One region of the Pseudomonas sp. 3296 genome, then DNA from elsewhere that is predicted to be linked to it. Evidence: predicted binding sites of a transcription regulator. Region 1 holds the regulator's gene; each other region holds the start of a gene.

Region 1 (7,315 bases):
GGCCATCGGCATGCCGTAGATCACGCAACTGGCTTCATCCTGAGCCCAGATCGCGCTGCCGCTCTGTTTGAGCAGGCGAGCCCCTTCACGACCGTCGGCGCCCATGCCGGTCAGCACGACCGCCAGAACTTTGTCGCCGTAGGACTTGGCGGCAGAACCGAAGGTGATGTCCACGCTTGGTTTGTAATTCAGACGCTCGTCGCCTGGCAGGATTTTCACCGCGCCACGGCCATCGATCATCATTTGCTTGCCACCCGGTGCCAGCAACGCCAGGCCAGGACGCAGGATGTCGCCATCCTCGGCTTCCTTGACGCTGATGCGGCAGAGCTTGTCCAGGCGTTCGGCGAAGGCCTTGGTGAACGCCGCCGGCATGTGCTGGATCAATACCAGCGGCGCCGGGAAGTTGGCCGGCAACTGGGTCAGGACCCGTTGCAGTGCAACCGGACCGCCCGTGGACGTGCCGATGGCCACCAGTTTGTAGGCTTTGCGTTTCGGTGCAGGCGACGATGGGCCGGACGACACAGGCGCATGGGTGCGTGCCGGAATCGGAGCGGGCGCTGGACGCGACGGTGTGTGGCTGCCGTAGCTGCTGACGCTTGCAGGCGCAGGTGTTGGGACAGGTGCGGCGACCGGGGCCGGTGCACTGTAGGTATTGGCGCGACGGTTACTGCGCGAAATGCTCAGGATCTTCTCGCACAGCAGTTGCTTGACCTTCTCCGGATTACGGGAGATGTCTTCGAAATTCTTCGGCAGGAAATCCACTGCGCCGGCGTCCAGCGCATCAAGGGTGACCCGGGCGCCTTCGTGCGTCAGCGAGGAGAACATCAACACCGGCGTCGGGCAGCGCTGCATGATGTGCCGCACGGCCGTGATGCCGTCCATCATGGGCATTTCGTAGTCCATCGTGATCACGTCCGGCTTGAGGGCCAGGGCCTGATCGATCGCCTCTTTTCCGTTGGTCGCCGTTCCGACGACCTGGATATTCGAATCCGCTGAAAGAATTTCCGAGACGCGGCGGCGGAAAAACCCCGAATCGTCCACCACCAGGACTTTGACTGCCATAAACACTCCGTTAGACGGAGCGAGGCTCAGTCGCCCCGCCCCACCAGAATCAAATACGCCGCGTGGCGTAACGCTTGAGCATGCTCGGAACATCGAGAATCAGCGCAATGCGGCCGTCACCGGTGATGGTGGCGCCCGACATGCCCGGAGTTCCCTGGAGCATTTTGCCCAATGGCTTGATGACCACTTCTTCCTGGCCCACCAACTGATCGACGACAAAGCCGATCCGCTGCGTGCCCACCGAAAGGATCACCACATGGCCTTCGCGCTGCTCTTCGTGAGCGGCGGAGCTGACCAGCCAGCGCTTGAGGTAAAACAGTGGCAGCGCCTTGTCGCGGACAATCACCACTTCCTGGCCGTCCACCACGTTGGTGGTCGACAGGTCGAGGTGGAAGATCTCGTTGACGTTCACCAGCGGGAACGCAAACGCCTGGTTGCCAAGCATGACCATCAGCGTCGGCATGATCGCCAGGGTCAACGGGACCTTGATGACGATCTTCGAGCCCTGGCCCTTGGTCGAGTAGATGTTGATCGAACCGTTGAGCTGGGAAATCTTGGTTTTCACCACGTCCATGCCCACGCCACGACCCGACACGTCGGAGATCTCGGTCTTGGTCGAGAACCCTGGCGCGAAAATCAGGTTGTAGCACTCGGTATCGCTCAGGCGATCCGCCGCGTCCTTGTCCATCACACCGCGTTTTACCGCGATGGAACGCAGGACGTGCGGGTCCATGCCTTTGCCGTCATCGGAGATCGACAGCAGGATGTGGTCGCCTTCCTGTTCCGCCGCAAGGACGACTCGACCGCCACGGGACTTGCCCGAGGCTTCGCGTTCTTCCGGCGACTCGATGCCGTGGTCGACCGCGTTGCGCACCAAGTGGACCAGCGGGTCGGCCAGGGCCTCGACGAGGTTCTTGTCGAGGTCGGTTTCTTCGCCGACCAGTTCCAGGTTGATCTCTTTCTTGAGCTGGCGAGCCAGGTCGCGAACCAGGCGCGGGAAGCGCCCGAAGACTTTCTTGATCGGTTGCATCCGGGTCTTCATGACCGCGGTTTGCAGGTCAGCCGTGACCACGTCGAGGTTCGACACCGCCTTGGACATGGCTTCGTCGGCACTGTTGGCCCCCAGGCGAACCAGGCGGTTACGCACCAGTACCAGTTCGCCGACCATGTTCATGATTTCGTCGAGACGCGCGGTATCGACCCGCACGGTGGTCTCGGCTTCGCTCGCCGGTTTTTCCGGTGGCGGCGCAGCCGGAGCACGGGCCGGGGCCGGTGCAGCAGCGGCAGCCGGTTTCGGTGCCTCGGCTTTCGGTTCTGGTGCTTTGGCCACCGGTGCCGCTGCCTTGGCAGCGGGCGCCGGGGCAGTGACGACAGTGCCTGTCGCCACATCGGTGAACTTGCCTTTACCGTGCAATTCGTCGAGCAGCGATTCGAACTCGTGATCGGAGATCAGATCCCCACCCACCGCGGCTGCGGATGGCGTAGGTGAAGCCGGTACCGAAGCAATGGCCGACTCCAGCGCATCCACCGCAAAGTTGCCTTTGCCGTGCAGCTGGTCGAGCAGTGCTTCAAATTCGTCGTCGGTAATGTCGGAGCTGTCACCTGCCGCTTTCGGCGCAGCCGGTGCGGCGGGCGCAGGGGCCACGGCATCCACGGCGAACTGGCCTTTACCGTGCAATTGATCGAGCAACGACTCGAACTCGGCATCGGTGATTTCGTCGCTGGCAGCGGCATCGCTGGCAGGCGTCGGTGCTGCAGCCACGGGTGCTTCGGCCTGAGCCTTGACGGCGTTCAGCGAGTCCAGCAGTTGTTCGAATTCGTTATCGGTGATGTCGCCCGATTCGCTTTCGGCGGCAGGCGCTTCAGCCACGTGAGCCACCGGAGCAGCTTCATCTGCTGTTTGCGGCTCGGCCAGACGGGCCAGGGCCTCCAGCAATTCAGGTGTCGCCGCCGTCACGGGGCTGCGCTCGCGGACTTCGCCGAACATGCTGTTCACCGCGTCGAGCGCTTCGAGGACCACGTCCATCAGTTCCGAATCGACGCGACGCTCACCCTTGCGCAGGATGTCGAACACGTTCTCGGCGATGTGGCAGCACTCCACCAGCTCGTTGAGCTGGAGGAAGCCGGCGCCCCCTTTTACAGTGTGAAAACCGCGAAAAATTGCATTGAGCAAGTCCGCATCATCCGGTCGGCTTTCCAGCTCGACCAGTTGTTCGGACAGTTGCTCTAGAATCTCGCCGGCCTCAACCAGGAAATCCTGAAGGATCTCTTCATCGGCGCCGAAGCTCATTAAGGGGGTGCTCCTACAGGTCTAAAAACCTAAAAAACCTAGAATGCTGAAACGCTAAAATCCCAGGCTGGATAGCAAATCGTCCACATCGTCCTGACCGGACACAACGTCTTCTCTTTTATCGGCATGAATCTGCGGACCTTCACCCTGAGAGAGATGTTTTTGTGGATCTTTTTCGGCGAGCATCGATTCACGGTCATGTTCGATACCCGCAAAGCGGTCTACCTGGCTGGCCATGAGGACGAGCTTGAGCAAATTGCTTTCAACTTCGGTGACCAACTGGGTCACGCGCTTGATCACCTGACCGGTGAGGTCCTGGTAATCCTGAGCCAGCAGGATGTCGTTGAGGTTGCTCGACACCGTGCGGTTGTCCTCGGTGCTGCGTGTCAGGAAACCGTCGACGCGGCGGGCCAGCTCACGGAACTCTTCAGCCCCGACTTCGCGACGCATGAACCGGCCCCAGTCCGTGCTCAACGCCTGGGCTTCTTCGCTCAGGCTGTTGACCAGCGGCGTGGCGCTTTCCACCAGGTCCATGGTGCGGTTGGCCGCGGCCTCGGTCAGCTTGACCACATACCCCAGGCGCTCGGTGGCGTCCGTGATCTGCGACACTTCCTCGGCTTGCGGCATGTTCGGGTCAATCTGGAAATTGACGATCGCGCTGTGCAGCTCGCGAGTGAGCTTGCCCACTTCCTGATACAGGCCACGGTCACGGGTCTGATTGAGCTCATGGATCAGTTGCACAGCCTCGCCGAACCTGCCTTTTTCAAGGCTGGCGACCAGTTCGACGGCATGTTTTTTCAGGGTCGATTCAAAATCGCCCTGTGAAGATTCTTTATGCTCCATAGCTCCCCCGTGGCGCAGTGGATCAACCGATGCGTTCGAAAATCTTCTCGATTTTTTCTTTCAACGCCTGGGCCGTGAAGGGTTTGACCACATAGCCGTTTACACCGGCCTGGGCCGCTTCGATGATCTGCTCGCGCTTGGCTTCAGCGGTCACCATCAACACCGGCAGGTGCTTGAGCTTTTCATCGGCGCGCACGTGGCGCAGCAGATCGATACCGGTCATGCCAGGCATGTTCCAGTCCGTTACCAGAAAGTCGATGCTCCCGCTGTTGAGAACCGGAATGGCGGTAGTGCCATCGTCAGCCTCGACCGTGTTGGTGAACCCAAGGTCACGCAACAGGTTTTTTATGATCCGCCGCATCGTTGAGAAGTCATCAACGATGAGGATTTTCATGTTCTTGTCCAATTCGACCTCCAAGCAGTCTTAAACGCGCCCAGCACCTGGACGCGCCATTTCAATCAATCCGGCAATTCACTCGATGACTGTCTGGAGCACAACAGATCGCGACCGGTGCCGTTCAAATCCGCACCAGCCCCGTTCGCAGTGTCCCCACACTGCCTTCAGCGCGCTCGCCACTCCCCCAAACGCCCCCGCAAACGGGCCGCGCACTGGCTGTGTAACTGGCTGACCCGCGATTCGCTGACCCCCAGGACCTCACCGATTTCCTTGAGATTCAACTCTTCGTCGTAGTACAGCGCCAACACCAGTCGCTCACGCTCCGGCAAATTGGCAATCGCGTCCGCCAGCGCCGCCTGGAAGCGTTCATCTTCCAGATCGCGTGACGGCTCCAGATGTGCACTCGCGCCATCCTCGTGCAGCCCTTCGTGTTCGCCGTCCTGCAACAGATCGTCGAAACTGAATAAGCGGCTGCCCAGGGTGTCGTTCAAAATCCCGTAATAATCGTCGAGACTCAATTGGAGTTCGGCCGCAACCTCGTGATCTTTAGCGTCACGGCCGGTTTTAGCTTCAATAGAGCGAATTGCGTCACTGACCATACGGGTATTTCGGTGGACCGAACGTGGCGCCCAGTCCCCCTTGCGTACTTCATCAAGCATGGCGCCGCGGATTCGTATGCCCGCGTACGTCTCGAAACTGGCGCCTTTGCTGGCGTCGTATTTGGTCGACACTTCAAGCAGGCCGATCATCCCGGCCTGGATCAGGTCTTCAACCTGGACACTGGCCGGCAGACGGGCCAGCAAGTGGTAAGCAATGCGTTTGACCAGTGGCGCGTAACGCTCGATCAGCTCGTACTGCGCGTCACGTGCCGACTTCTTGTAGAGGTTGTAGCCACTGGCTGTCATAGAACGGGTCCTGCGGTCTGTTGCACGAGGCGCTCGACGAAAAACTCAAGGTGCCCGCGCGGGTTGGCAGGCAGCGGCCAGGTATCAACTTTCTGCGCGATGGCCTTGAACGCCAGGGCGCACTTGGAACGCGGGAAGGCTTCATACACGGCACGTTGTTTCTGCACAGCCTTGCGCACGCTTTCGTCGTAAGGCACCGCGCCGACGTATTGCAAGGCAACGTCGAGAAAGCGGTCGGTGACCTTGGTCAACTTGGCGAACAGGTTGCGACCTTCTTGCGGGCTCTGGGCCATGTTGGCCAGGACACGGAAGCGGTTCATGCCGTAGTCGCGGTTAAGCAGTTTGATCAACGCGTAGGCGTCGGTGATCGAGGTCGGCTCGTCGCAGACCACGAGCAAGACTTCTTGCGCTGCGCGAACAAAACTGACTACCGAGTCACCTATGCCCGCAGCGGTGTCGATCACCAATACGTCGAGGTTGTCGCCGATGTCGCTGAACGCCTGGATCAGGCCGGCGTGTTGAGCCGGGCTCAAATGAACCATGCTCTGGGTGCCGGATGCGGCCGGAACAATTCGAATACCGCCCGGGCCCTGCAACAGAACGTCGCGCAGCTCGCAGCGGCCTTCGATCACGTCGGCCAGGGTACGTTTGGGTGTCAGTCCCAACAGGACGTCGACGTTCGCCAGGCCCAGGTCAGCGTCCAACAGCATGACGCGACGGCCGAGTTCAGCCAGGGCCAGCGACAAATTCACTGACACGTTAGTCTTGCCGACGCCACCTTTGCCGCCGGTCACCGCGATCACCTGTACGGGATGCATGCTGCCCATGTTATTTCTTTACCTTGTCTTGCATAGACGGAGGCCACATTACTGGCTGCGCGTTCACAAATGGAACAATGCATGGCAGACCATCGATGTAGGTACAAAAACTGTTCATGACTACCTTAGCCAACCTGCTTGGTCGGGCTGTGGTAAATATCAGCGAACATATCAGCCATGGCTTCTTCGCTGGGTTCTTCCTGCATTTGCACGCTCACGGCGCGACTGACCAATTGATGACGGCGCGGCAGATGCAAATCATCCGGAATCCGCGGGCCATCGGTCAGGTACGCCACCGGCAATTCATGACTGATCGCCAGGCTCAGCACCTCGCCCAGACTTGCCGTTTCATCCAGTTTAGTCAGGATGCAGCCAGCGAGCCCGCAGCGCTTGTAACTGTGATAAGCGGCTGTTAGAACCTGTTTTTGGCTGGTGGTTGCGAGCACCAGGTAATTTTTTGATTTGATGCCACGCCCGGCCAGGCTTTCGAGCTGCATGCGCAGGGCCGGATCGCTGGCCTGAAGGCCTGCGGTATCGATCAGCACCACGCGTTTGCGCAGCAGTGGCTCCAGCGCCTGAACCAGCGACTGGCCCGGATCGACGTGGGTCACCGACACATTGAGAATGCGCCCCAGCGTCTTGAGCTGCTCCTGGGCGCCAATGCGAAAGCTGTCCATGCTCACCAGCGCGATGTTCTGCGCGCCGTACTTGAGCACGTAACGGGCCGCGAGCTTGGCCAGGGTGGTGGTCTTGCCCATGCCGGCAGGGCCGACCATGGCAATCACGCCGCCCTCTTCCAGTGGCTCGACTTCCGGTGTGGCAATCATCCGCGCCAGATGCGCCAGCAACATGCGCCAGGCCTGACGAGGCTCATCGATATCACCGATCATGGCCAGCAGATCGCGCGACAACGGGCCGGACAGGCCGATGCGTTGCAGGCGACGCCAAAGGTTGGCCTGGGCCGGCCGGCTGCCTTGCAGCTGATTCCAGGCCAGCGAAC
Region 2 (7,315 bases), on a different contig from region 1:
TCACCGACACGGACCTGGACAACCACTTCAACGGCTACGAATACGAAGTGGAACTGCGTCTGGCTGACGGCACGGAATGGGACATCGATTTCGATGCTGCGACCGGCAAAGTCCTGAGCAACAAACAGGACAAGTAACCCGAACTGATAAAGCCGCACGATCTCCAAATCGTGCGGCTTTTTTACGTCCCGAATTCAGCGCGAGCCAACGCGCCGCCAGCCCGATAGAATCGGTCCACGGTGTTCTCGCAGAGATTGATCGATATGGGGCAAACAGCGGCAGCAGACATCGCCACGATCGGTCGGATCAGCGCGGTGCCGGCGATTCTCCAGGTCATCCGCGAGTTGACGGGCCTGCGTTTCTGCGCGGTGGCGCGCGTGACGGAGAATTCCTGGACCGCTTGCGCCGTGCTTGATCAACTGGATTTCGGCTTGCAGGTCGGCGGTGAACTGGAGGTGGCCACGACCCTGTGCCACGAAATTCGTCAGGCCCACCAGTCGGTGGTGATCGACAAGGCCAGTGAAGACCCGCTCTATCACAATCACCAAACGCCGCGTATTTACCAGTTCGAAAGCTACATCTCGGTGCCGATCTTCCGCACCGACGGGCGCTTTTTCGGCACCATCTGCGCGCTTGACCCCACCCCTGCGCCGCTCACATCCAGCACGATCCAGAGCACCATGGAATCCTTCGCCCGGATGTTGGCGCTGCAAATCGAGGCCGAAGAAAGCCAGCAGCACACCGAAGCGGCGCTCAAGCAGGAGCGTGAAACCTCGCAATTGCGCGAACAGTTCATCGCCGTGCTCGGCCATGACCTGCGCAACCCGTTGTTCGCGATCAGTGCCGGCGCCGAAATGCTCCTGCGCAAACTTCCGGAGCCGGCCAATCAGCAACGGGCCCGGCACATCCTCACCAGCGCTCGACGCGCCACCCGACTGGTCGATGACGTGCTGGATTTTGCCCGTGGCTCCTTTGGCAGTGGCATTCCGGTGAACATCAAACCGTACGCGGATCTGGACGCGGCTTTACGGCATGTGATTTCCGAGGTCCAGAGTGTTCACCCGGACCGCGTCATAACCTCTTCCATTGGCGATTTGCACAACGTCCCTTGCGACCGCGAGCGGGTCGCCCAATTGCTGTCCAATCTGGTGGCGAATGCGGTACTCCACGGCGATCCACAAGGTCCGGTCGAGGTCAATGCGCAGATCCGCGATGGGCATTTCATCCTGAGCGTAAAAAATCAGGGGCTGATTGCCGAGAACGCATTAGCCTTCCTGTTCCGCCCCTACTCGCGACCGGCCGGCGACACACCGCAGGCCGGCCTCGGATTGGGCTTGTACATTGCCAGTCAGATTGCGCAGTCCCACGGTGGAAAACTGGAGGTGGTCTCGACCGCGCTTCAGGGCACGACGTTTACCTTCACACTGCCTGTGCAGGCTTAGGCGCTGGTACTGACCAGCGAACCCGACGTGCTGGAATCAGCGTCCTGCAACGCCTGCAATAACGCCGCCGTTGCCGTCTGCAATGAACCCGCCGTGGGCCTTACGCGCTCAAACGCGCCGTCACTTCATTCAACTGCGACGACACCCCGTGCAGGTTGTGGCTTGCCGCTTCAGTGCGTTGCACGTTGTCCAGATTGGTACTGGCGATGCTGGTGATCTCGGTGAGGTTTCGCGAGATGTCCTCGGCCACCGAGGTCTGCTCTTCGGCAGCAGTGGCGATCTGGCGATTCATGTCGCGAATCGCTTCGACGGCCTGGGTGATCCGCTCCAGCATGGCGCCGGCCTCGGTCACTTGCTGCACACTTTCTTCACTGCGTGACTGCCCGCTTTCAATCGCCTGCGCCGCATCCACCGCACCGGTTTGCACAGTCTGGATGATCTGGTTGATCTCGATGATCGACGCCGCCGTGCGCTGGGCCAGGCTGCGCACTTCATCGGCGACCACCGCAAAACCGCGCCCGGCTTCACCGGCACGGGCCGCTTCGATGGCGGCGTTGAGCGCCAGCAGGTTCGTCTGTTCGGCGATGCCACGAATCACTTCCAGCACCTTGCCGATGCGGCCGCTGTCGGTTTCCAGCTGACGAATGACCGTGGCGGTGTTGGCGATTTCACCGCGCATCTGGGTGATGGTATGGATGGTGCCCTGCATGACTTTTTCGCCCTGCTGCGCGGACTGGTCGGCGTCGTCGGCAGCGCGTGCGGCATCGGCGGCGTGACGCGCAACTTCTTGCGCGGTCGCAGACATTTCGTTCATCGCCGTGGCCACCTGATCGGTGCGGTTGAACTGTTCGTTGGTTCCACCGGCCATCAGCGTGGCGATGGCGTTCAGTTCGCCACTGGCGCTGTCCAGGTCCTTGGCGCTGCGCTGCAAATGGCTGAAGGTCTCAGCGAGGAAATCGCGCAGGGTGTTGGCGGCGACCGCCAGTTTGCCCAGCTCATCCTGACGGGTGCTGGCCACGCGATCGGCGAATTTGCCCTGGCTGAGTTGCGCCACGTAGTCGATCAGTTTGCGAATCGGTTCGACCAGGTTGCGGTTGACCAGCCACAGGCTCAACAGACCGATCAGCAAGCCTGAGGCGAGCATCACGATGATCCCCAGCAACACGGTGCGGTCAGCGTCGGCACTGATCCGCTTCGACTGTTCGGCGCCCTGTTTGCGCAGTTCGACAACCAGTTCGCTCATCTGATCACTGGCCGCGCGGTCCACGCCTTTGACGGCGGTGTCGCCAGCAGCCGGGTCGGCGCCGGCAGCGACGTAGGCATCGCGGCCCTTTTGATAGGCAATGCCCAGCAAGCGGTGTTCATCTCGCAGGCGTTCGATGCGGGTCTTGAGTTGCGGCTCGATGCCCTTCTGCCCGGCCAGCTCACTAAGGATGCTTTGCACATCGCGCTGACGGTCTTCGAATTGCTTCCAGTATTTGTCCAGATCCGCCGGTTGCTTGCCGCGCAGCAGGACGTTTTTCCATTCCTGAACCTGCACCTTGAATTGCAGGTTGGCTTCATCGATCAACTGGGACGTGTGCAGCGGGCCGTCGATCAGGTTCGCGTAGCTCTGAACACCGTTGGACAGAAAGTGAAAGCAAGCCAAGGCAATCAGCAACATCGCCAGCAGGCTGCCGCTCAACAAGGCGAGAATTTGTGCTCTCAGGGATTTTTGCAGCATCGAGTGATACTCATGACAGGGGTGAGACACGCCGTGACTGGGCGTGAAAGGTGTTCGGACATCCCTGTCTGCGACTTGGCTCGTGGCCAAAGGCGCGCACGTTAACGTAAGCGAGATCGGCGGGCCAGAGCGGTTCTTTAATCCAATCCGACCGTCGGTAGAGCCACTATTCAGCCTTCATCGATTTGTCACAGAACTGTCAAAAATCCTTGCGATGATGCGGCTGTAGCAGCTGGCGAAGCCTGCTGCTACATAGAGCGATAGCGCCCCCTTGCGAGCACTCATGAACCACAGCATCGACCAAAGCCATCGCGACACCGATCTGTTCGGTCTGCTCTACGGTTTCAGTTTTCGGCCCGGTGAACGTGGTCGTGAAATCGATTCAGCCAAAGCCTTGCAATGCCTGCAACAACCCGACGACAGCGAAGAATTCCTCTGGCTGCACCTGAACCTGGCGCACGCCGCGTGCGAGCGCTGGATGAAAAGCCATCTGGAATTGCCGGACGAGTTTTTCGAAGCGCTGCATGAAGGCTCACGCTCGACGCGCATCGAACATGTGGATTCGGCCTTGCTGGCGGTGGTCAACGACGTGGTGTTCAACCTCAGCAGCATGGTCTCCTCGGATGTCTCGACGCTGTGGGTGTGCGCCCGCAGTCGGCTGATCATCAGTGCCCGTCTGCAACCGCTGCACTCGGTGGACAAGCTGCGTTCTTCGGTGAAGGCCGGTGAATGTTTTCGTTCGCCGCTGGAGTTGCTCGTGCATTTGCTGCGCGATCAGGGCGAGGTGCTGACGCAAATCGTGCGCAAGACCAGCTTGAGTGTGGATCAGATCGAAGATGAATTGTTGTCGTCGCGCCTGTCGACCAACCGTGCCGAACTGGGCGCCAACCGCCGCGTGCTGGTGCGCCTGCAACGCCTGCTGGCACTGGAGCCGGGCTCGTTGCTTCGCTTGCTCAATCGGCCACCGCAATGGCTGCAGAAGGAGGATGTCAAGGAGCTGCGCAAGTCCACCGAGGAGTTTGCGCTGATCATCAACGACCTCACGGCGCTGGGTGAGCGAATCAAACTGCTGCAGGAAGAGATTGCCGCCAACCTCAACGAGCAGAGCAACCGCACACTGTTTACGCTGACGGTGGTGACGGTGCTGGCGTTGCCGATCAACATCATTGCCGGTTTCTTTGGCATGAACGTCGGCGGCATCCCTCTGTCCGGCGACCCGGAAGGGTTCTGGATCCTGGTGGCACTGGTCGCAACCTTTACCGTGCTGGCCGGACGCTGGGCGTTTCGCAAGCGCCAGGATTATTAAGCCTCCCCACGACCTGTAGCAGCTGCGAAGCCTGCTGCTACTGGGTTGCGCGGTGGATTCTGACTAACGGATAAGCAAAAACCCCAAACCCTGATCTGACGCAGTTTCTCTGTAACAATTAGCAACGACTATCCCTGATACACCTCCCTCATCAGGATTGTCCGTTATGGCTACGCCTTCCTACCCCGCCGATACCCAGGCATCCGCTGCCCGTAGCGCCAAACCCCAACTCGATAAAAAGCCCAGCCTGTTCACCCTTGTGGTGTTTTTCGGGGTGCTGGCCAGTGGGTTATTGTTCACCGCTTACAGCCTGATGCACGACATGCACGAACTCGGCACGGTGGTGACCACCTGGACCCCGTTTCTGCTGCTGGGCGTAGCGCTGCTGATCGCGCTGGGCTTTGAATTCGTCAACGGTTTCCACGACACCGCCAACGCGGTGGCCACGGTGATCTACACCAACTCGATGCCGCCAAACTTCGCGGTGGCGTGGTCCGGCTTCTTCAACTTCCTCGGCGTGCTGCTGTCCAGCGGTGCGGTGGCGTTCGGCATCATCGCCCTGCTGCCCGTGGAGCTGATTCTGCAAGTCGGCTCCTCCGCCGGTTTCGCCATGATCTTCGCTCTGTTGATCGCGGCGATCCTGTGGAACCTCGGCACTTGGTGGCTGGGCTTGCCGGCCTCGTCGTCGCACACCTTGATCGGTTCGATTATCGGCGTCGGCGTGGCCAATGCCCTGATGCACGGTTACGACGGCACCAGCGGTGTGGATTGGGCGCAGGCGACCAAGATCGGGTACGCGTTGCTGTTGTCGCCTCTGGTGGGCTTTGGCTTTGCCGCGCTGTTGCTGCTGGCCTTGCGTGCATTCGTCAAGAATCGGGCGCTGTACAAGGCGCCGGTCGGCAGCACGCCACCGCCGTGGTGGATTCGCGGGATGTTGATCGTGACCTGCACCGGTGTCTCGTTCGCCCACGGTTCCAACGATGGCCAGAAAGGCATGGGCCTGATCATGTTGATTCTGGTCGGCACGCTGCCCATGGCCTATGCGCTGAACCGCACCATGCCGGCCGACCAGGCGCTGCAGTTCGCCGCCGTAGCGGAAGTGACCCAGCAAGCGCTGGTCAAGGCGGCGCCACAACCGGCCCCGGCCGACCCGCGTCCGGTGCTGTCCGAATACGTGCGCAGCAAGGAAGCCACACCGCAGCTGGTCCCTGCACTCGCCGCCCTCACCGGCAGCATCGGCGCCCAGGTCAAGGGTTACGGCTCGCTGTCCAAAGTGCCGGCCGAGGCCGTGGGCAACGTTCGCAACGACATGTACCTGACCAGCGAAACCATTCGCCTGATGGACAAGAACAAAGTCGGTAATTTCGACGCCGACACCAGCGGCAAACTGCAACTGTTCAAGCAGCAGATCGATAACTCGACGCGCTTCATTCCGTTGTGGGTGAAGATCGCCGTGGCGATTGCTTTGGGCCTGGGCACCATGGTCGGCTGGAAGCGCATCGTGGTGACGGTTGGCGAGAAGATCGGCAAGACCCACCTGACCTACGCCCAGGGCGCCTCGGCGGAAACCGTGGCAATGCTGACGATTGGCGCGGCAGATATGTTCGGCCTGCCGGTGTCGACCACCCACGTGTTGTCGTCGGGTGTGGCCGGGAGCATGGTCGCCAATGGCGGCGGTTTGCAGATGAAGACCATCCGCAACCTGCTGATGGCCTGGGTGCTGACCTTGCCCGCCGCGATCCTGTTGTCGGGCAGCCTGTACTGGTTGTTCACCAAACTGTTCTGACCTGGACACCCAACCCTGTAGCAGCCTGCGTCCGGCTGCTACAGGGATTTTTTTTGCCGGGTAAAAAGCATTTCGTCGCAAATACAGGCGATTACGCATTTATTGATCCACTACCCGCCCGTTAGCACTTCAGTTTGCTAACGTGTTGCCGATTCTTAAGAGACTCGATGTATTCAGGAGTGGAATCGTGAATCTGTATATCAATCAGCTTCAGCAAAAAGCTGACTTCAAAGAAGCCATCTACGCTGGCGACATCTTCCTGAACACTCAGCTGCGCGCGGCCAAAGAACTGTGTGCGTTTGCTCAGGAAAGCATCACCGCCGCTTTCGACGGCGAGACCAACCACCAGGCCCTGCACACGCTGATGCCGGTGGAAGAATTCGTGGTGTTGGTAACACGCCTCAAGGGCCAGTTCACCAACAGCCAGCGCGCCAAGGACCTGATCCTGTCATTTATCGACGAGATCGGCGTCGACCCGCGCGAGTACATTTTCGACGTGCCGCGCATTCGCGTGGTGCCGAATTATGACTACCTGCACGCTGGCGTCAGCTACGCCTACAAGCCGCACCGCGACACGTGGTACGGCAGCGTCGATTGCCAGATCAACACCTGGATGCCGGTGCACACCATTCGCCCCGACCAGACCATGATGATCAATGCCGGCTACTTCGACGTGCCGGTGAAGAACACCTCCAGCGAATGGAGCCTCAACGACTGGATCAGCAACCAGCGGCACAAGGCCAAGGACAACCTCAAGGAGGAAGTCCGCGTGCACCCGGTGCCACTTGAGGCGATCAATACGTCATCAGAAGTGCGCATCGCCGGCAACACCGGTGAGATGCTGATTTTCTCCGGCTCGCACTTGCACGGCACGGTCGCCAACCACACCGATCAAACCCGCTTCAGCGTGGATTTCCGCCTGATGCACCTCGATGACCTCAAGCACAAGCGTGGCGCGATCAACGTCGACAGCGCCTGCCCTGACGTCGGCGCCGGTTTCAAAGATTATTTCCACGCCCACGACTTTTCGAATTTCCAAGGAATCCAGCAATGACCAA
Region 3 (7,315 bases), on a different contig from region 1:
AGCACCATGACCAGACCGATCGGCCAGCACCAGGGGTTCTGTTTGACCGTCAACCAGACGGCGATCACACCGAGGGCGGCGGCAAACAGTTCAAGCCCGGACATGGAGGTTCCTTGGGGAAAGCGAAGTGGGGGGAGGATTGTACCTAGGCAGTAGGGAAGGTCCATAGCGACACAGGACCAAAATCTGAAACGCAACTGTGGCGAGGGAGCTTGCTCCCGCTGGGCTGCGTAGCAGCCCCGAATAAGGCAACCGGGTTTCTACAGGAGAAATTCAGTCAGCTGATTTTGCGACTGCTAGGCAGCCGAGCGGGAGCAAGCTCCCTCGCCACAGGGTTTATCGTGTGTGCTGTTACACACGAAATTGCTTGAGCAAACCGTTCAACTGCTCGCTCAGGTCTTTCAACCGGACACTGGCCACACTCGATTGCTCCGCCGCCAGCGCAGTGCTGTGGGACAACCCTGCAGCCTGGGTGACGTTCTGATTGATGTCTTCCACCACATGGGCCTGCTGCAATGTCGCGCTGGCGATAGACGCGTTCAGCCCGTTGAGGTTGCGTAACGCCTGGCCAATCGCATTCAGGCTCGCACCGGCCAGGCCGGCCTGTTCGATGGTCAGTTGTGAGGCGCGGCTGCTGTCGCCGATGACCTTGACCGCTGCTTCCGAATGGCTTTGCAGGCGTTCGATCATCGACTGGATTTCCGCGGTGGACTTCTGTGTACGCTGGGCCAGCAGGCGCACTTCATCGGCCACCACCGCGAACCCTCGACCCTGCTCACCGGCCCGGGCCGCTTCGATGGCCGCGTTGAGGGCGAGCAGGTTGGTTTGCTCGGCGATGGAGCGGATCACCTCCAGGACGCTGCCGATCTGCGTGCTTTCCGTTGCCAATGTGCGAATCACCTCGACAGCCTGATCGATGGTGCCGGACAGTTTGTCGATCTGTTGCAAGCTGCCGTCAATGTTGACCTGTCCCTGTTGCGCCTGGGATTCGGCATCGCGCATTTCGCTGGCCGCATGCTCGGCGTTCTTGGCCACATCCTGCACGCCATAGGTCACTTCATTAATCGCCGTGGCCACCAGTTCCATCTGCTGGGACTGCTGCTGGCTGCGTTGCTGAGCCTGAGCGGCGTCATTGCCCAATTCTCTGGACGACTGACCCAAGGCACTGGCCGACACCTGTAGTTCGGTGATCACCAGGCGCAGTTTGCTCGTAAACGCGTTGAAGTGTCGCGCCAGTTGCGCCACCTCGTCCTGACCGTGGGTCTCGAGGCTGCGGGTCAGGTCACTTTCACCACTGGCGATGTTGGCCATGGCGTTCACGGTGTCCTGCAACGGACGCACAATGCTGCGCGCAATCAGGATCACCAACAGCGCCATCACCAGCGCGATGACCACGCCGAGGAAAGTGGCTTTCCATACCTGGCCGTTAAATTCGGCCTGCATGTCGTCGATGTACACGCCCGAGCCAATCACCCAGCCCCAAGGCTCGAAGAGTTTGACGTAAGAGGTTTTCTCCACCGGGGTGCTGGCACCCGGTTTCGGCCAGCGGTAGTTGACCATGCCGGCGCCCCTGGCCTTGGCCACGGCGACCATTTCGTTGAATACTGCAAAACCGTCCGGGTCGCGGATGGCCGAGAGGTTCTGGCCGTCCAGCTTGGGGTTGGCCGGGTGCATGATCATCACCGGCGTCAGATCGTTGATCCAGAAATAGTCATTCTGGTCATAGCGCAGGCCGCGAATCGCGGTCAGTGCCTGCTTCTGCGCGGCCTCGCGGGTCAGGGTGCCGGCCGTTTCGAGGTCATGGTAGTAATTCAAAATGCCGCTGGCAGTCTGCACCACGTGCTGGGTTTTCAGCGCCTTGGCCTGATAAAGGTCGTCGTGAATCTGCTTGAGCATCAACATGCCCAACGTCATCAGCATCACCACCGAAACGATCAAGATGAGCCACAAGCGTCGGCTGATCGACACACTGCGCAAGCTGTTCATAACGCGGTTACTCCAGTTTTCTTTTTATTGTCATAAACCATTGCTCGCATCCAACCACGCTTTGCCGCTCGGGCCTATGCGACCCAAGTCCTATTCCGCAGCAGCGTTTTAAAGGCTTGTCTGATAGGATTTCGGCCCCGCGCGCAAAAACCTGAATCACGCTCGATTTTTCACGGAATTTTTACGGTTTCGTCTGGATCCTATGCGCGCGGAACTTCAACTACGCTCAGCGCAATGAACGTTTAAACAAAACTAATGGGGCATGCCTGGGGGCATTGTTTCTTGGGGGATTGATGGATCTTTGGACCGCCTTTCAGGCATTGATACTTGGCGTAGTAGAAGGGCTGACAGAGTTTCTGCCCATTTCCAGTACCGGGCACCAGATCATCGTCGCCGACTTGCTCAACTTTGGTGGCGAACGGGCTATCGCGTTCAACATCATTATCCAGTTGGGTGCAATCCTGGCGGTGGTGTGGGAGTTTCGTCGCAAGATTCTCGATGTGGTCACCGGTTTGCCAACGCAACCGAGCGCGCGTCGCTTCACCGCCAACCTGCTGATCGCCTTCATGCCGGCAGTGGTACTGGGGGTGATTTTCTCCGACCTGATTCACCATTACCTGTTCAACCCGATTACCGTCGCGACGGCGTTGGTGGTGGGCGGTGTGATTATGTTGTGGGCCGAAAAACGCCAACATCAGGTGCATGCCGAAACGGTCGACGAGATTACCTGGCAAGATGCGCTGAAAGTCGGTTTCGCCCAATGCCTGGCCATGATTCCAGGGACATCGCGTTCCGGGTCGACCATCATTGGCGGGTTGCTGTTCGGCCTGTCGCGCAAGACCGCTACCGAATTCTCGTTCTTCCTGGCGATGCCGACCATGGTCGCGGCGGCGGTGTATTCGGGTTTCAAATACCGCCACCTGTTCGTGCCGGCTGATTTTCCGGTGTTCGCGATCGGTTTCGTGACCGCCTTCATCTTTGCGATGATCGCGGTCCGTGGCCTGCTCAAGTTCATCGCCAGCCACAGCTACGCAGCATTCGCCTGGTACCGCATTGCGTTCGGTCTGGTCATTCTGGCCACTTGGCAGTTCGGCTGGGTCGACTGGTCCGCGGCCAAGCCATGAGTGACGCCGGCAGGCGCCACAACCCCGGACGCGGGTCCGGGGGAGAGCGCATCCAGAATCTGCGGCTCAAACTGCTGGTTTTTGCAGTGCTGTGCGCGTTGCCGCTGTTTGGGGCGGTGTCGCTCTGGCTGCGTGGGGTGTCGCTGATTCCGCTGGCGGCATACGGGATCGTCAGTGTGCTGGCGTTTTTCCTGTACTGGAGCGACAAACGCAAGGCCCGCACCGACGCCTGGCGCACGCCGGAAAACGTCTTGCACGCGGTCGAACTGGCCGGTGGCTGGCCCGGCGCCTTGCTGGCCCAGCAGGTGTTTCGGCACAAGACCCGCAAAGTCTCCTATCAACTGCTGTTCTGGCTGATTGTGTTGCTGCACCAGGTGTTCTGGATCGACCAGATGTTTCTCGGCGCGAACCTGTTGGCTTTGTTTTAAAGCAGCAGTCCCACCTGGGTGCGCTTGGGTAGTTTACTCACCACCAATTGGTGGGACCGTTGCAATAAGCCTTGCAGCTCTTTGGCGCCCAGCGGGTAGGGCGTTTGCATGATGATCCACTGGGCTCTCGCCAGATAGGGAGCCGGGTGGATGCCCGGTCGGTCGCAATGCCCCAGGAACAGGTCCTTGTCGACTTTGAAGGCCAGGGAATCGCCGCGCAGGTTCTGCAACGCGAACATCTTGTTCCCGGCAATCGAAAACACCCGTACACCCCCCCATTTATAATCCTCCCGCGCACCCGGCAGCGCGAGACAGAACTGCGCGACATCCTCTTCGCTCATACGTCCAGCCTTCATATCAAACGGTCCCCACAGGCGTTGAATGTTTCGATCAAATGGTCGAGCCAGGCACGAACCGCCGGCATCACCCCGCGCCGGTGAGGGTAGACCGCTTGCAGCCAGCCGCCAGGCAACGACCAGTCGGGCAACAGTTGCACCAGCGAGCCGTCTTCCAGCTCCGGCTCGCAATACATCATGGGCAGCAAGGTAAAACCCTGGCCGGCGAGGGTGCAGGCCTTGCGCACGATAAAGTCATCAATGCCCAGCCGCGCCTCCATGCTGAGATCGACACTTTTGCCCTGTTGATCCAGCAGGCGGATATGCACCATGCGGTCGGCTTCAAGGGCGCCGAGCACGGGCAGGGTTTTCAGGTCTTCGGGGTGATTGATTTCACGTCCGTGCAAAAACGCCGGGGTGGCGACCATGGCCATTTGTGCCTGGCGCAGGCGTCGGGTCACCAGCAGCGGATCCTCGTCGCCCAGTTCACGCACGCGCAAGGCGACATCGACGCCTTCAGTCACCAGGTCGACCCGGCGATTGAGCAGCATCACTTCCAGTTGCACCTGCGGATACTTCTCAAGAAATCGGGCGATGACCGTCGGCAACATTTCATGCGCGAGGCCGACGGGGCAGGACACTCGCAAGCGCCCACGTGGTTCGCTGGACATGCTGGCCACCGCTTCATCGGCCATTTCCGCTTCCAGCAGCATCGCCTGACAGTGCCGCAGGTAACGCTCGCCCACGGCGGTCAGCTTGAGTTGCCGGGTAGTGCGTTGCAGCAAGCGCGCGCCGAGGCGTTCTTCCAGTTCGGCGATTCGCCGCGACAGGCGCGACTTTGGAATCCCGAGCAAACGCCCGGCAGCCGCGAAACCGCCGGCTTCCACCACCTTGGCGAAATAGTAGAGATCATTGAGGTCTTGCATGACGGCAGTCCGATTGTTCTATCAGTGGGACGAACTATCGCATTGTTGCGGTCTAATCAGCCATTGGTTTCGTCTGTAGGATTCACTCCATCAGATCGCCCCGTGGCGGTCCTCACCTGGAGATCCCACATGAAACTGTTGCATATCGATTCGAGCATTCTTGGTGACAACTCGGCTTCCCGCCTGCTGAGCAGCGAAGTCGTCAAAGCCTGGCAAACCGCTGAACCCAACGCCGTGGTGACCTACCGCGATCTGGCCGCCGATGCCATCAGCCATTTCTCCGCCACGACCCTGGTTGCCGCTGGCACTACCGCCGAACTGCGCAACGCTGCCCAGCAGCACGAAGCCGAGCTGAGTGCCACCACCCTGGCCGAATTCCTCGCCGCCGATGCCGTGGTGATTGCCGCACCGATGTACAACTTCACCATCCCGACCCAACTCAAGGCCTGGATCGATCGTATCGCCGTTGCCGGTCAGACCTTCCGTTACACCGAAGCCGGCCCTGAAGGCCTGTGCGGCGGCAAGAAAGTCGTGATCGTCTCGACTTCCGGTGGCCTGCATGCCGGTCAAGCCACGGGTGTGGCTCACGAAGAGTACTTGAAAGTACTGTTCGGCTTCATCGGCATCACCGACATTGAATTCGTCCGTGCCCATGGCCTGGCTTACGGTGATGAAGTGCGCACCAAAGCCATGAGCGACGCTCAAGCGCAAATCAGCGAGCAATTGTTCGCCGCCGCGTAAGGCTTGCGTAAAAACGCAAAACAGCTCAGGCAACACCCAAAAAAACTCTGTATTCTGGTCACGCAAGTGCCAGATACGGAGTTTTTTGTTTCTGGCTGTTTCTGGCTGTTTCAGGTTGTGGCCCAGGTTATGCAACAGGGGGTTAACGCTCCCGTTCTGCAACGACCTTGGTGGCTGCGATTGCTGGTACAAGGCCGCTGCCTCGATCATCCGAGGAGAACGGGCTTTCCGGTCAAGTAACAAATGGTGGGGCATCCTTATGGTGCGTCTTTGTGCAACGTTACTGTTTTGCCTGCTCAGCAGCCTGAATTCAGTGCACGCCGCGCCTGCGCCGCATCCTCACTGGAGCGTCGGCTTCCATGAGATGAGTTTTCTCGACCCTCTCGATTTGCAACCGATGCACGCCATCGCGTTCTATCCCTCCAGCGAGCGCGAACACACCAGTAAAATCGAGGGCTACACGGTCGAAGCCGGTGAAGATATCCCGGTGGCTATCGGCCGTTTCCCGATGCTGATGCTGTCCCATGGCAACACCGGAACTCCGCTGGCCCTGCATGACCTCGCCACCTCGCTGGCGCGTAAAGGTTTTGTAGTGGTGGCGGTGATCCATCCCGGCGATAACTCCAAAGACCACAGCCGTCTGGGTACGTTGAGCAATCTTTACGGACGCCCGATCCAGATTTCCGAAGCCATTACCGCCACCCTGGGCGATCGCATGCTTGCGCCGTTCGTCAATGCCAATCAGGTCGGGGTAATCGGCTATTCGGCGGGCGGTGAGACGGCGTTGATCCTGTCGGGTGCCACGCCTGATCTGGATCGTCTTCGTCGTTATTGCGAGGAACGCCCGGACGACCGCGATGCTTGCAACACCAAGGGTGAATTGATTGTGGATCGTGACGACCTGCAACCGGTGGCCGACCCGCGTGTGCGTGCCTTGCTGTTGATGGCACCGTTGAGCTTGAAGTTCGGCCGTCACACCCTGTCAGAGGTGCATGTGCCGGTGCTGCTTTATAGTGGCGACGGCGACAAACTGGTCGCATTCGACAAGAACGCCGCTGCGCTCGCGCGTAAGTTGCCAATTGCCCCTGATTTCAAATTGTTGGCGGGAGCCGGGCATTTCGTGTTCATGGCGCCGTGCAACGAAGAGCAGATCGCCGCCATGCCGGCGCTGTGTACCGACGCCGACGGTGTCGACCGCGAAGGCATCCATCGCGACATGATTTCCGAGGCTGGGCGATTCTTCTCTCGCACCCTGGGCATCGCCACCCGCGCAGGCCTGCAAACCGCGGATCAGTGAACACCGCAACCCTTGTAGGAACTGGCGTAGCCTGCTGCTAAAGGATTGCGTGTGGGCTAGGCCATTGCGCGACGTTTGAGTAGCAGGGTCAACGCCAATCCGGTCACCGACAATAGCGCCGCGCTAAAGAAAATCCACGTGTACCCCAGGTTCAACGCCACCGCGCCCATCAGCGGCCCGGCGATGGCCAGTGCCAGATCAAAAAACACCGCATAAGCACTCAAACCCGCGCCGCGACTGGAATTGGGCACCTGTTTGATCGCTTCAACCCCAAGCGCCGGATAGACCAGCGACAAGCCAAAACCGGTCAGGCCCGCGCCGATCAGTGCATAACCCGTCGAAGGCGCCAGCCACAGCAGCACCAGGCCCACGGTTTCAATGCTCATGCAGGCAATGGCCGAGGTGAATCCGCCAAATCGGCTGATGCTGGAGATGAACAACAGTCGCGCCAAAATGAAGCAGACACCGAACACAGTGA
Region 4 (7,315 bases), on a different contig from region 1:
TGCACCAGTCGCGTTAGCCCTACCTTTAACCTGACCCATGGCCAGGACCGAAAGTTTCGAGTTTTTTACAGCCAGATGACCGACCGGTTTTACCTCGCGAAAATGAGTCTAGGCCAGATCCTAGAGCGGGGCGGGTCAAGTGGTGAAATTGTTCGACAATCAGTTTCAAGAGGGTAAAAGAACCGCGCGCGCACGGGGAAGCGCACCGACGAAGGGCAGGTTTATTTTTCGGGATGGGTCAAAATGGGACTGGTAAGTCACGAAAATGGGCGGGTGGGGAGGGGGTGGCGCACTGTTGTGGTGCGTTTGGTTCGGGTTGATGGGGTGTGTTTGATGGCCTCATCGCGAGCAGAATCACGCCTACACGGGGACGCGGTCCCTTGTAGGAGTGAGCCTGCTCGCGAAGAACGATAACTCGGTATCAGGTGAACAATCGAATGGGTTTACCCGCCGACCACGCCTGAATGTCTTCGATCATCTGCGAAAAGAACAGCTGGTAGTTCTGCCGGCTCACATACCCGACATGCGGCGTCGCCAGCACATTTTCCAGCGTTCTGAACGGATGATGGTCAGGCAGAGGCTCAACTTCGAACACATCCAGCGCCGCCCCGGCCAGGCGATTCTTCTGCAACGCCTTGATCAGCGCGGCCTCGTCCACGATCGGTCCGCGGGCAGTATTAACTAGCAGCGCTGTGGGTTTCATCCAGTCAAGCGCCTGTGCGTCGACCAAACCACGGCTGCGATCACTGAGCACCAGATGCACCGACAGCACGTCGGCCTGCTCGAACAGCTCCTGCTTGCTGACATAGGTCACGCCCACTTCGGCAGCGGCTTCGGTGGTCAGGTTCTCGCTCCAGGCAATCACCTGCATGCCGAACACTTGCCCGAACTGGGCGACGCGCTTGCCGATGCTGCCGAGCCCTAGGATGGCCAAGGTCTTGCCGTGCAGATCACCACCCAGTCCCTGCTGCCAAAAACCCGCGCGCAAGGCGTTGGCTTCGGCCACGAGGTTGCGGGTCGCGGCCATAATCAGCGCCCAGGTCAGTTCCGGCGCTGCGTGTTTGTAACTGTCGGTGCCGCAGACCTGAATCCCCAACGCAGCGGCCGCTTTGAAGTCCAGCGCCGCATTGCGCATACCGCCAGTCACCAGCAGCTTGAGTTTCGGCAACCGACGCAGCAGGTCCTCATCGAACCGGGTGCGTTCGCGCATCACGCAAATCACCTCGAAGGCACCCAGACGCTCGGCCAGTGTTTCGTTGTCGGCCGGGTAGTCATGGACGAAACTCACCTCGCCAACGCTGTCCAGCACCGACCACTCCACCACGTCGCGTGCGACGTCCTGCCAGTCATCGATCACCGCAATCTGCACCGCCATCAGCCTTACCTCATCAATGAACGGGGTTGGTTCTGTTCAGCCAGTCGAGCAAGGCCTTGTGGAATTGCGCCGGTTCTTCCATTTGCGGCGCGTGGCCCATGCCGGGGAATTCAACCAGGGTCGACTGTGGAATCAGTTTTGCCACTTGTTTACCCAGCACGTCGTAGTGACCGAGCTTCGCCTTGACCTCAGGCGTGGCGATGTCACTGCCGATGGCCGTGGTGTCGGAGGTCCCGATCAGCAACAGCGTCGGCATCTTCAGGTCTTTGAATTCGTAATACACCGGTTGAGTGAAGATCATGTCGTAGATCAGCGCCGAGTTCCACGCGACCTGCGTATGCCCCGGGCCTTTGTTCAGGCCGGCGAGCATGTCGACCCAACGATCGAATTCCGGCTTCCAGCGGCCACCGTAATAGGTGTTGCGCTCATAGGTGCGGATGCCGTCGGCGTTGAGTTTGAGCTCACGCGCGTACCATTGATCGACGGTGCGGTAGGGCACGCCGAGGGCTTTCCAGTCTTCCAGGCCGATGGGATTGACCAACGCCAATTGCTCGACCTGCTCGGGGTATTGCAGCGCATAGCGGGTAGCGAGCATGCCACCGGTGGAGTGGCCGAGAAGGCTGGCTTTCTGGATGCCAAGGGCTTTGAGCAGTTGCTGGGTGTTGGTTGCCAGTTGCTGGAAACTGTATTGGTAGTGCTCGGGTTTGCTCGAGGTGCAGAAACCGATCTGGTCCGGGGCGATGACCCGATAGCCAGCCTCGCTGAGGGCTTTGATCGAACTGTCCCAGGTCGCACCGCAAAAGTTCTTGCCATGCATCAGCACCACGCTGCGGCCATTGGCCTTGCCATGGGCGGCGACGTCCATGTAACCCATTTGCAAGGATTTGCCTTGAGACTCAAAGGCGAAATGCTTGACGGTGTAGGGGTAATCGAAGCCCTGCAATTGAGGGCCGTATTCCGGCCCGTCGGCGTGGGCGACGAGGGGTAGTACGGCGGTCAGCAGCAGGCTGGGCAGCCAGCGGGAGAGGGCGAGGGGCATGGGTGAACTCCAAAGAAAACCTGCCGATGCTGGATCGGCCTGATTAGGGCGACATTAAACACAGGCAATCGCCGCGCTCGATCGTTCAACCCATCCAGCCCAGCGTGGCCAGGGCCAGCACGCCATAACGGGCGGCCTTGGCCAGGGTCACCATCAGCAGAAATCGTCCCAAAGGTTCGCGCATGACGCCGGCCACCAGCGTCAGCGGGTCACCGATAATCGGCACCCAGCTCAGCAGCAGAGACCAATGGCCGTAGCGCTGATAGTGCTGTCGAGCCTGTTCCAGGTGGCGAGGGCTGACCGGAAACCAGCGTCGGTCGCGAAACCGTTCGATACCGCGTCCCAACCACCAGTTCACCAGCGAACCCAGCACGTTGCCCAGGGTGGCGACGGCCAACAGCGACCAGAGCCAGTACTTGTCGCTCAGCAACAACCCCACCAGCACCGCTTCGGACTGCAGCGGCAGCAGCGTCGCGGCACCGAACGCCGCGAGAAACAGCCCGAGGTACGCACCGGACATCAATGGGCGGGGTAATCCGCCACCACGACATCACTGCCGTCCTTTTTCAGGCCGATCACCTGATAGGCATCGCTCATGCCATCCATTTCCATCCCGGGCGAACCCATGGGCATGCCGGGTGCGGCAACGCCCAGCAGGTCATCACGCTTGCTCAGCGCCAGCACCTGGTCCGCCGGGACATGGCCTTCGACGAACTTGCCATTGATCAGCGCGGTATGGCACGACGCCAGACGCGGCGGCACACCGTGCTGTTGCTTGAATTCGCTCATGTCGGTTTCGACGTGGTCTTCAACTTTGAAACCGTTAGCTTCGAGGTGACTGATCCATTTTTTGCAGCAACCGCAATTGGCGTCGCGGTGCACTTCGATGGGGATCAGGTCGGCGGCCTGAGCCAGGGAGGATATAAAAAGGACGCTCAGGGCGGCCAGACGCAAAGGGGTTCGCATGGAAAGGTCTCGACTCGGTGGCGGTCAAAAAAAAGAGGCATTTTGACCAGTTTAGCCACGGATGAGGGGCGAGATTGTTTCCAAGTAATACAAAGACAATGCAGCCAATGCAAAACCCTGTGGGAGCGACCTTGCTCGCCCCCACAGGGTTTGCTCCAGGCTTGAGGTACTCAACGAACCTTGAACCGCCCCATGATCGAACTGACGCGCGCATTGGCGTCCACCAGTTGCCGGGTATTCAACTCGCTGGCCTGACCGCTTTTCACCAGTTCATCCACCATGTGACGGATCTGCACCATGCTGCGGTTGATCTCTTCGGTCACCGCACTTTGCTGCGAGGCCGCGGTGGCGATCTGTGTGCTCAGTCCGTTGATGTGGCTGACGGAACCGGCCATTTCATCCAGGCCCGAGTTGACCCGCGCTGTCGCGTCGGCGGCGGACTGGCAACTGGCCTGGGTGTTTTCCATTGCGGCGACCGACGAACTGACGCCTTGGGTCAGGCGCGTGAGCATTTCATTGATTTCCGAGGTGCTGGCCTGGGTGCGGCCGGCGAGGGCACGGACTTCATCGGCGACCACCGCAAAGCCTCGGCCTTGTTCACCGGCCCGGGCCGCTTCGATGGCTGCGTTCAATGCAAGCAAGTTGGTTTGCCCGGCGATGGCGCCAATCACCCCGAGAATCTCGGTGATGCGTTGCGCATCCTGCTGCATGCTTTCGACTTTGTGGGTGGCGCTCGCCACTTCCTCGATCAACGCCACCACGCTGCTCGACGCTTCGCCCACCACCACCCGCGAACGGTCGGCGTTTTCGTTGGCGCGCTTGGTGAAGGCCGCTGTCTCTGCGGCATTTTGTGCGACGCTTTCAGCGGTCGAACTCATCTCGGTAATGGCGGTGACGGTCTGATCGGTTTCCGAGGCATGGCGCACCAGAATCTGACTGGTGTGGGCCGAGGTGCGTTGCAGGTTGTCCAGGCTCGAGGCCATGGCGCCGGTGGCCTGGGTCACTTCGCCGATCATGTTCTGCAAGTAGACGATAAAGGCGTTGACCGAGTGGCCGATGGCGCCCAGTTCGTCTTCGGCGCGGATGGTGATGCGTTTGGTCAGGTCGGCGTCGCCGGCAGACAGCGCATCGATATTGGCCTTGAGGATTTTCAGGCGCTGGACCAGTTGGCGAATCGCGTAGATCTGCAACAGCGCCAGCAGAATCACCATCGGGATTTGCAACAGGCTCAGGGTGCTGAGCACGTCATCACGCTGGGCGGTGATCAGTTTGCTCGGCAGGGCGGTGGCGAGGAACCACGGCGAGCCTTCGATGGGGCGCATGAAGAAGGTGCTGTCTTCGCCGTTGTTGTCGAATTCGACGCGCTGCGATTGGTCACGGTTTTGCAGGCCGGCTTTCACTTGGCTGGCGAACGGTGAGTTGCCCGCCAGTTCACTGATGTTTTTCAGAACGATGGGGCCGCTGATGCGCGAACTGTTGCTGATGATCTTGCCGTCGGCTTCGACGATCAGCATCTCGGCGCCAAGGTCTTTTTCCTTTTGCGCGATCAAGTCATTGAAGAAGCCCAGCGTCACGTCGATGGTCGACACGCCGTACGCCACGCCATTTTTCTGAATGGCCATGGCGCAGTTGGTGCGCGGCTCGGCACTGGCGTCATCTTTATAGGCCGCCGCCCAGGCACATTGGCCACGTGGCGTTTGCATGCCGCCCTTGTACCAGGCCTGGTCGTAGTAGTTCGGCGCGGCGTCACTGTTCCAGAACGTATTGACCGCCAGTTTGCCCGAGGCGTCACGGTGCCAGAAGGTGCTGAATTTATTGCGCCCGGCTTCACGTTGGCCCGGTAACGGCCAGATCCCGCCGCCAAAGACTTTCAATTCACCGTACTGATCCACCAGGCCTGGCAATACCGTGTCAATGCCTGCGCTGTCGAGCAAGGGAATGGTTTGGGTAATGCTGCGCTGTTGTGCCTGAACCTTGGTTAGTTCGCCCTGGATTTGTCGGGCGACGTCGGCGATGCGGTTGAGGGCCACCTGTTCTTCGGTATGGCGCAGTTTAGGCGCGACCAACTGGCTGATTCCGACCACCGTCAGCGCGAACAGCAACAGGATAAACAGGACCAGAAACAGCGTGTAGCGAGCCTGGATCGAACGGAATGTGGGCATGGGACCGGTCCTTGTGTGCAGCACTTTTATTATTAGGTTTGGAAGGGTTATCGCTGCTTCATCGGGCTATCGGCTTGGGCAGGGATAGCTTTAGGCACGATCGTCCAGGAACGGGCCTCAGCGGAAAGCGCGGTAGGTATTGAAACGGATACAAACAAACTGACCGAGACGTACAAAACGCTTGGTTAGTTGTGTAGACCCATCCGGGAAAGTTCGTCTAGACCAATAAAGCCAGGCACTTTCCAGTTTGTATCTGAAATGTACGGAAATTGTAAAAGACAGCAACCAGGGGTTGGAGTGGCCAGTGGCCATGGCCGATACTCGCCCGCTCTAAACCCACTCAAGAAGGATCTGAATATGGTCACGCAATCGGAAGCTCAGTCATGACAATCGGCAATACTGGAGGATGGACGGCCAAGGCGGGTCTACTGGTGCAGAACACTGGCGGCGGCAAGCCCGTGACGCACAGCGCCAGGGTCAAGCAAATGCTCGCGCTGGTGGGTACCAATCCAAATGCGCTGAATGCGGCGAGGATGGATGAGCAGAAAATATTCAGGAACGTTAAAGGCTTCGACCCGGAAAATGTATCGTCCAAACAATTGGGCAATCTCAGTGCATTTTTACGTGGCAGAGGCCTGATCTCCGATATTACGTCGATGACCTTGATGAACGCCGGGGACAAGTTTGACCGGTTCGGGGTACAGAATGATCCGGATGCGAAGTTCAATGCGCTGGAATACTTCGCCACACAACTGGACACCATCCAGAACAACAGCATCAAGGGCGATAAATACGCGGTTGGCCTGATCCCTGAATACAAGACTGCTATCTACGTCCTGCAAAACCTGGCCACTTATGGCAAGGGCAATGGCACGACCGCTCCTACGGACAAGGGTGTCAGCTCCAAGGCGTGAAAGGTTGCCGGCCCGCTCAGGGTGGAGCGGGCCAGGCACTGTTGCTAGCGGTCCAGCAACTTCATGACTTCCTCGGGGTAACGCAAGCCTGCGGTGGCATTGGCGGGGAATATCGACTCCAGCGCTTTCAATTCATCTGCGCTGAGTTTGACCTCCAGTGCCGCAACGTTTTCCTCCAGGTATTTGCGCTGTTTGGTTCCAGGGATCGGGATCAGGTAGTCACCCTGCGCCAGCACCCAGGCCAACGCCAATTGGCCTGCTGTCACGCCTTTTTCTGCGGCCAATGCCTGTACTTGCTGTACCAACAGCAAGTTCTTCGCAAAGTTTTCCCCTTGAAAACGCGGGCTGAAACGACGGTAATCATCCGCCGCAAAGTCATCCGGGCTTTTCAGTGCGCCCGTCAGAAAGCCTCGCCCCAATGGGCTGTAAGGCACAAACGCCACGCCCAGACGCTGACACGCCGCCAGGCAACCATTCTCTTCCTGGTCACGGCTCCACAACGAATACTCACTTTGCAGCGCGCTGATGGGGTGAACCTTGTGCGCGCGTTCCAGGGTAGCGACCGACGCCTCGCTCAAGCCCAGGTAACGCACCTTGCCGGCCTTCACCAGTTCGGCCATGGCGCCGACGGTTTCTTCGATGGCCACCTGCGGATCGATCCGGTGCTGGTAATACAAGTCCAGGGTTTCAACGCCGAGACGCTTGAGTGTGCCGTCGATGGAGGCGCGAATGTAGTCCGGTCGGCCATTGACACCCCGTGCGGTGGGATTGGACGGGGCACGGACAATGCCGAACTTGCTCGCCAGAAATACCTGGTCCCGTTTGCCGGCAATGGCTTTGCCGATCAATTCTTCGTTGG

The links. Region 1 encodes FliA, which starts transcription of late flagellar genes. Its sites were predicted from a motif close to CTAAAGTTTNNNNNNNNNNNGCCGNTAA; they were not measured.
Region 2: J2X66_RS14330 (methyl-accepting chemotaxis protein) is a predicted target of FliA. The motif match lies at 3,279-3,306, and genes of this name have one in related genera.
Region 3: J2X66_RS12080 (methyl-accepting chemotaxis protein) is a predicted target of FliA. The motif match lies at 2,115-2,142, and genes of this name have one in related genera.
Region 4: J2X66_RS12320 (methyl-accepting chemotaxis protein) is a predicted target of FliA. The motif match lies at 5,609-5,636, and genes of this name have one in related genera.

The regions. Positions count from the first base shown of each region.
Region 1 is NZ_JAVDUY010000001.1:839,331-846,645, forward strand. Features, by position in the region: gene J2X66_RS04025 (chemotaxis response regulator protein-glutamate methylesterase) at 1-1,062, opposite strand, end outside; gene J2X66_RS04030 (chemotaxis protein CheA) at 1,112-3,352, opposite strand; gene J2X66_RS04035 (protein phosphatase CheZ) at 3,407-4,195, opposite strand; gene J2X66_RS04040 (chemotaxis response regulator CheY) at 4,218-4,589, opposite strand; gene fliA (RNA polymerase sigma factor FliA) at 4,757-5,497, opposite strand; gene fleN (flagellar synthesis regulator FleN) at 5,494-6,324, opposite strand; gene flhF (flagellar biosynthesis protein FlhF) at 6,441-7,315, opposite strand, start outside.
Region 2 is NZ_JAVDUY010000005.1:48,614-55,928, forward strand. Features, by position in the region: gene J2X66_RS14320 (PepSY domain-containing protein) at 1-137, shown strand, start outside; gene J2X66_RS14325 (GAF domain-containing sensor histidine kinase) at 264-1,442, shown strand; gene J2X66_RS14330 (methyl-accepting chemotaxis protein) at 1,543-3,165, opposite strand; gene J2X66_RS14335 (transporter) at 3,449-4,471, shown strand; gene J2X66_RS14340 (inorganic phosphate transporter) at 4,638-6,257, shown strand; gene J2X66_RS14345 (hypothetical protein) at 6,445-7,311, shown strand; gene J2X66_RS14350 (TylF/MycF/NovP-related O-methyltransferase) at 7,308-7,315, shown strand, end outside.
Region 3 is NZ_JAVDUY010000004.1:160,638-167,952, reverse strand. Features, by position in the region: gene pnuC (nicotinamide riboside transporter PnuC) at 1-104, opposite strand, end outside; gene J2X66_RS12080 (methyl-accepting chemotaxis protein) at 352-1,986, opposite strand; gene J2X66_RS12075 (undecaprenyl-diphosphate phosphatase) at 2,280-3,110, shown strand; gene J2X66_RS12070 (DUF1294 domain-containing protein) at 3,107-3,538, shown strand; gene J2X66_RS12065 (MmcQ/YjbR family DNA-binding protein) at 3,535-3,894, opposite strand; gene J2X66_RS12060 (LysR substrate-binding domain-containing protein) at 3,891-4,799, opposite strand; gene J2X66_RS12055 (FMN-dependent NADH-azoreductase) at 4,929-5,540, shown strand; gene J2X66_RS12050 (dienelactone hydrolase) at 5,800-6,837, shown strand; gene J2X66_RS12045 (MFS transporter) at 6,894-7,315, opposite strand, start outside.
Region 4 is NZ_JAVDUY010000004.1:219,668-226,982, reverse strand. Features, by position in the region: gene J2X66_RS12340 (D-2-hydroxyacid dehydrogenase family protein) at 422-1,375, opposite strand; gene J2X66_RS12335 (alpha/beta hydrolase) at 1,389-2,414, opposite strand; gene J2X66_RS12330 (YqaA family protein) at 2,500-2,934, opposite strand; gene J2X66_RS12325 (DUF411 domain-containing protein) at 2,934-3,380, opposite strand; gene J2X66_RS12320 (methyl-accepting chemotaxis protein) at 3,551-5,542, opposite strand; gene J2X66_RS12315 (hypothetical protein) at 5,926-6,456, shown strand; gene J2X66_RS12310 (aldo/keto reductase) at 6,501-7,315, opposite strand, start outside.